Linked DNA regions of Pseudosulfitobacter pseudonitzschiae. The protein of the gene in region 2 interacts with the protein of the main gene of each other region in a pairwise test. Links are inferred from orthologs where the notes say so. Each region holds a gene or a part of one and is shown on either strand. Other genes may lie near its edges. The genes, in order: rlmB and tsaE.

Region 1 (3,175 bases), 1.2 Mb from region 2 along the record:
CTGGCCAAAGGCCCGGAAAAATGCGCCGAAAAATTCGGGGAAGAGGCTGTAGAGGCCATCATCGAAGCCGTCCGCGACGACAAAGCCGCGCTGACCTGCGAAGCGGCAGACGTACTATATCATTTGCTGGTCATGCTCACCGCCCGCGACGTCCCGCTTGACGATGTGTTGGCCGAACTGGACCGTCGCCAGTCCCGTTCCGGCATCGAAGAAAAAGCCGCCCGCGATTGACGTGACACGCCAGGTCCTCTTTTGGCCCGAAATATCCCGGGGGAGTCGCGCAAACGACGGGGCAGAGCCCCGAAATTCCGCAATCACAGCTTGGAGCTGATGATTCCCGTCGCAAACCCGCCCTTGCGCAATTCACCGAACAAGCGCTGGTATTCGATCTTGGGGCACCGGTTCTGGATCACCGTGATCCCCCGCGCTTCAGCCTTGGCGGCAGCTTCGGCGTGTTCCACTCCGATCTGCATCCAGACAGTGCGCAGGTCCGGATACACCTCTAGCGCTTCGTCCACGATGGCAGGCACGGCTTCGGATTTGCGAAAAATATCGACCATATCCACCGGCGCATCAACCTGCGACAGCTTGGCCACGATTCGCTGGCCGAACAGCATCTGCCCTTCCGCCCCCGGATTCACCCCGATCACGCGATAGCCCCGCAGTGACAGATAGCGGGCCACATAGTGGCTGGGCCGCACCGGATTGGTCGACACACCCACAACCGCGATCACCCGCGTGCGCTGCAACACGTTTTTCAGCAGATCATCCGAATAATGCATAGCCACTCCTTGTTTGCATTTTCCTACACCGGTTCAGGACATAAAAAAAGCGCCCCAAAGCCGTTTGGCATGGGGCGCAAGGTATGGAACGAGGGACAGTGCTTGGGGCATCAGGAGTTCCGGACCTGCTGCCTATGACCCCAAGATAATATCATCTTTCGGGTTATGAAGACCTTGTCGCAATTGTGTGAACGAAACGTAAAACCTTGGGCTGAAATTCGCTCAAAACCGCGCTAGAAACCGGTTCAGTCAAAGATGTCTTCAACCACATCAAAAACTTCTTCGATCAGATTTTTGAACCCGAATGCTTTTTTGCGTTTGATTTTACGCGGTTTTTTCAACTTCACCGGTTGTTGCCCCATCACTGGATGCGGCTTATGCGCGACGCTCTCGCGCGCGTGATGATCCGTGCGCAGCATCTTGAGATTGTGCAAGGGCGCGCCGCATTGCACGCAAGTCAGCTCATGTCGCGTCCGGTCCAGAACCAGCGCGGCCCGCGTCCCGCAATAACAGCAGGTCGCAATCTTGGTCGGATAACTCATGAAGAAGCCCTTGGTCAGCTACGTGCCTTCGTGGCATATAGGGCCAAAGCCGCAGCATTCGAGACGTTGAGCGAGCCAAACCCGCCACTTGCGTCAATGCGTACCAGCGCGTCACAGGTCTCTTTGGTCTTTTCCCGCAGTCCCGGCCCCTCGGCGCCCAGCACCAACGCCACAGGCTCGCTTGTGCGCCCTGCCACAGCCGCTTCGATGGTCTGCTCGGCCTCGCCATCCAGTCCCAACACAAGATAGCCCATATCTTGCAATTCGGTGATCGCGTCAGCCAGATTGCGCACCCGCAAATAGGGCTGGCGTTCCAGCGCACCGCTGGCGGTTTTGGCCAGCGCACCTGTTTCGGGGGCCGAATGGTGGCGTGTGCCGATCACTGCCGACGCGCCCAGCACTTCGGCAGACCGCAGGATCGCGCCCACATTGTGCGGGTCGGTCACACGGTCCAGCAGAATTACCCGCGGCACTTCTGCGCCAATCGCCACATCGGCCAGCCTGCCCCACTCCAGCGGCTTGACCTCCATCGCGGCCCCTTGATGCACCGATCCGGGGTCCAGCGGCGCGCTAAAGCTGCGCGGATCGACAATCTCGGGTTCGATACCGGCCTCTGCGATCGCCTCGGCCAGTTTGTTGTGCGCGTTCAACGTCACGATCAGGCGCAGCTTTTCGCGTTTGGGGTTCACCAGCGCATCACGCACCGCATGCAGACCAAACAGCCAGACGGTGGTGGCCGCCTCGACCTTTTTGGCCTGTTCCTTGGCCACGACCCACTTGGGTTTTTTCACTTTATTCATCGCTGAACCTCGTCTTTGATGCGCGCCGCACGAAGACAATGTTCGCGCCTGTGCCTTAACCCGGGCAAAAGGCCAAATTCTGCCTTGACGCCCTTCTGGACCGCTTGTAATCACGCCCCCACGCCCAGCGCAATGCGCATGGGCTAAAGTGGGCGACAGGCCGCAAGGTGTGGCAGGGGACTGTAACTCCCTCGCGGAGACGCACGCCTGGTTCGATTCCAGGGTCGCCCACCACTTTATCTCTTTATCACCCGACGGCATTCCGCTTTTCCAGCGTGCCGATATGGCAGCACGCTGCGCGTTCTGGTGAAATGCGCCAGCGCCCCGAAACGGGTTTTCGCAGCGTTCTGAAAATTCGCCAGTTGCGAGGTTCCGCGCCGTCAATGTCCGAACACGCAGCGCACCGTCTGCGGTCGAACCGGCAACCTGCTAGAGCGCACCATCAGTGGGGCGGGTTCCGGCTCGATTGTGCCGCTTGCACGTCATCGGGCCACGTGGACCGGATAAAGGCCAGCACCTCCCAGATTTCGTCGTCGGACATTACCCCGTCAAATCCGGGCATCCCGCTGTTGAAATCCGTGATGCCACGCGCCGCCAATGTGCCCTTGCCGCCCAGTTTGGTGTATTCGAACAACAGCGCATTGTCGTGGTGCCAGGTATGACCCGTTGCATCATGTGGCGGTGCGGGCAGCACGCCATTTTCGTCGGGGGTCCGCCATTCAGCTTGCCCCTCGAGGTTGGCCCCGTGGCATGATGCGCAATGCTCTGTATAAAGCAAGCGACCCGTCGCCGTATCGCGGCCTTCCAGTTTGTGGCCTGCCACAGTCACAGTGGCCGAAAACATCAGGACAGCAATACACCACCTCATGCCACGTTCACCCAAGTACGCATGCCCCCCACCGCGTGACTGAGCATGTGGCAGTGCAGCAACCAGCGTCCGGGATTGTCAAAGACGCAGATGATATCGCGGCTTTCGCCAGCGTGAACCAGCGTCGTATCGCGCAGATCACCCAAGGTACCGTCCTTATCGGTCTCGTAGAAATGGTGGCCA
Region 2 (3,049 bases):
TCCATGCCGCGCGCAGTGCTTGCAACGGATTGGCGCCGGTCCAGATCGCATCGGGGTTCACAGTGAACACCGGCCCGTCCCCCAGCAGAGGCAGGGCGTTTCTTAGCCCGCCACCGGTCTCCAAGATCGCGCCTGTCTCGGTTACGGTTTGCACTCCGGTGCCTGCCAGATGCGTTTCCAGAACTTGCGGCAAATAATGCAGGTTGGCGACAATCCGGTCGGGCGACACGGTCCGCACCATCTCAAGCGCGTGGTCGATCAAGGGTCGCCCGGCCACAGCCACCATCGGCTTGGGGCGGTCTTGGGTCAGGTGTCGCATCCGCGTGCCAAACCCCGCCGCAAAGATCATTACCGCTGTTTCGCGCATCGGCTTTTTATCCGGTTCAGGGTTTGGACATCGGGTACGGGCAGTCCGGTCAGCAGATCGGCCAGTGGTGCGGCGTCTGGGTGTTTCAGATTGGTCTGGATATGGCCCCACACCCGCGGGATCAGATCGACATAGTGCGCCTTACCGTCACGGATGGACAGGCGGGCAAAAACGCCTAGAATGCGTAGATTGCGTTGCAGGCCCAGCAGGGCATAGGCACGTGCAAATCCGGTCGCGTCCTGCGTGGTGACGGTGGTATAGCGTTCGATCATCTGCGTCTCGATGCTGGCAGGTACATCGCGCCGCGCGTCTTGCAGGATCGACACCAGATCATAGGCGGGATGCCCCGCCATCGCATCCTGAAAATCCAGCAGGCCGACACGGGCGAAGCCATCTCGGTCGGGCAGCCACAGCAGGTTTTCGGCGTGATAGTCGCGCTGGATCAATACTGGCGCAGTGGCGTCCAGCGGAGCAAGCGCTGCGTGAAAGGCCGTGCTGAATCGCGCCTTTTCTTGGGTATTTACCGCACCCGTCGCACCCGCCTGATACCAGTCAAAGGCCAGCGCAGCGAGCGGGGTCATGGTGTCGGCGTCATAAGCAGCCAGCGCAGGTGGCGTGGCACGGTGAAGCGCGACCAAAACGTCGGTAGCGGCCTGATAGAGTGGCAGTTCCAACGCAGGCTCGCGTGTCAGAACGCGGGCAAACAGATCATCGCCGAGATCCTCCAGCAGCAGAAACCCGTGTGTGTCGTCCTGTGCCAGAATGGCAGGTGCGCTCAGGCCCTGTGCCCGCAGAAACGTAGCGATATGCACAAAAGGACGCACGTCTTCGCCCTTTTCGGGCGGTGCGTCCATCAAAATGGCAGTGTTGCCGGCGGAGATCGTCAGCCGGTCATACCGTCTGTTAGACGCATCTCCTGCAACCGTGGTGCGGGTGGCGTCCTGCCAGCCAGCGGTGGTGATGAAGTGTGCCATTCGGGTTGCGCGGTCGGTCATGTTTGCAGTCCTGCCAATCGGTCTCGCCACTTTGGATCGCTCCATGTGGCGTGCACCACGCGTGCCCCCTCATCCGGCGCGGGGGCCAGCGTGAGATGCAGGGCAGATTCAGGGGTCAATTCGCCCAGACGGTCGGGCCATTCGATCAGGCAGATCGCATCTTCGAAGGCATCAATCAGGCCTAGTTCCTCGACTTCGAATGTTGAGGTCAACCGGTACAGATCGCTATGCCACAGTGCCCCGTTTTGCGTGTCATAGGTCTGGACCAGCGTGAATGTGGGTGACGGCACATCTTCGTCCGACAACAGGATCGCACGGATCAGGGCACGCGCCAGATGGGTCTTGCCCGCGCCCACTGGCCCATCCAGCAGGATCACGTCGCCGGGCAACAGGCGCACGCCCAGCGCCGCGCCAAATGTGGCGGTTGCTTCTGGAGTCGGGAAAAGGGTTTCAAAGTGGTCTGCCGCCATGGCAGCAACCTACCTTGCGTGTCACCAGCCGCAAGTGAAATGGCTGCGCTGGGTCAGCCTGTCTGCGCGATCGTCAGGTGGTCGGGCTGGTTTGGCATCCGGTCCCCGAGTACACGAAACTTTAGCATCGTAGCTCCGCCGGTCAGGGGCGTGATGGTGCACTGGATGTCAACGCTATCGGTCGTTTCAAGATCAACCTGCCATTCTGTACGCGGACCTGTTGATTTCACAAAATCGCGGATTTCGTCCCAAGCAGTGGTGGGCACGCATTTCGCACGCCAGACCTGAACGGAATCATTAATCGTAATGTCGGCAAAACTGCGATCGGGATCAAAGCCCCACATCTGCGAATAGACGCAGTTGCACAGTGTCAGAACGCCCGCCGGCGTAAACACCGCCAACCCAACTGACAGTGCATCCATCATCGACTGGCCCATCTCCAGTTCGGCACGAAAGTTACGGGTCAAAGCGATTTCGGCGCTGATGTCTTCGATCAGAAAGGCCACAGCGCGGTCGGGATGCGGTTTACCACTGACGCGGTAGGTCTGGCCCGATTCCAGCGTCCATATCTCCAAATACCGGCCATCTGAGGCGGCCTTGATCAACTCTGCGATGTCCTGCCGCCACGACCCGTAATTTTTCGGCTCTGGCATCATCCGGTTTTCGCGCAGATGGTCAAAGAAAGACAAAAGATAAGGCTGCGTGCTGAGAAACTCGGCGGGCAGGCGTGTCAGGTCGACCAGTGCCGGATTGAATAGGGCAAGCTGTCCCTTACGGTCGAAAATGGCCAGACCGATGGACAATTGCGCAAAGGTTTTAGCCAGAGTTTGTACAAAATTGCGCTGGGCCACCTCGGCGTCGATAACCGCGTCGATGTTGACGGCATGGGCCACGATGACGCCATCCACATCTTGTTGCGATGCATCGAACCAGCGTGTTTTTCCGTCCGGGTGGGTCGTTATCGCGGCACGTCGGTGGATCGGCGTGGCAGCAGACCCCAAAACATCGTCAAACAGCGCGATATCGGCGTCGCCCTGTCCAACACTTTGCGCCAGTTCGTCATAGGCTGCGTTTTTCCAGGTGATGTGGCCCTGCTGGTTCTTTTGCCACATCGGATAGGGTGCAGAGACGCTGGAGCGTTCAAGCGTGTCAATTTTAGCCTGCAACAATTTCAGTTGAGCGTGGTAGCCCACGCTTTCATTCCGGTCACCGGACAG

Evidence for each region.
Region 1: the proteins of tsaE (region 2) and rlmB interact in binary tests that used the Escherichia coli proteins (3 or more experiments, as listed by UniProt). The link is inferred for Pseudosulfitobacter pseudonitzschiae from one-to-one orthologs.

Annotation. Positions count from the first base shown.
Region 1 is NZ_CP022415.1:2,020,060-2,023,234, forward strand. The notes cover bases 232-3,081. They hold rlmB (23S rRNA (guanosine(2251)-2'-O)-methyltransferase RlmB), read right to left. Parts: upstream 2,125-3,081; coding sequence 1,339-2,124; downstream 232-1,338. Other genes in these bases: SULPSESMR1_RS09775 (CoA-binding protein), read right to left, coding at 315-782; SULPSESMR1_RS09780 (hypothetical protein), read right to left, coding at 1,028-1,324; SULPSESMR1_RS09790 (c-type cytochrome), read right to left, coding at 2,567-2,992; SULPSESMR1_RS09795 (multicopper oxidase family protein), read right to left, coding at 2,989-3,081. Also shown: SULPSESMR1_RS09770 (phosphoribosyl-ATP diphosphatase), read left to right, coding at 1-231; more of SULPSESMR1_RS09795, read right to left, coding at 3,082-3,175. UniProt on the Escherichia coli protein: Specifically methylates the ribose of guanosine 2251 in 23S rRNA.
Region 2 is NZ_CP022415.1:3,219,697-3,222,745, forward strand. Bases 96-2,819 are described here. They hold tsaE (tRNA (adenosine(37)-N6)-threonylcarbamoyltransferase complex ATPase subunit type 1 TsaE), read right to left. Parts: upstream 1,833-2,819; coding sequence 1,359-1,832; downstream 96-1,358. Other genes in these bases: SULPSESMR1_RS15845 (nucleotidyltransferase family protein), read right to left, coding at 96-367; SULPSESMR1_RS15850 (aminoglycoside phosphotransferase family protein), read right to left, coding at 349-1,362; SULPSESMR1_RS15860 (PAS-domain containing protein), read right to left, coding at 1,886-2,819. Also shown: more of SULPSESMR1_RS15845, read right to left, coding at 1-95; more of SULPSESMR1_RS15860, read right to left, coding at 2,820-3,049. UniProt on the Escherichia coli protein: Required for the formation of a threonylcarbamoyl group on adenosine at position 37 (t(6)A37) in tRNAs that read codons beginning with adenine.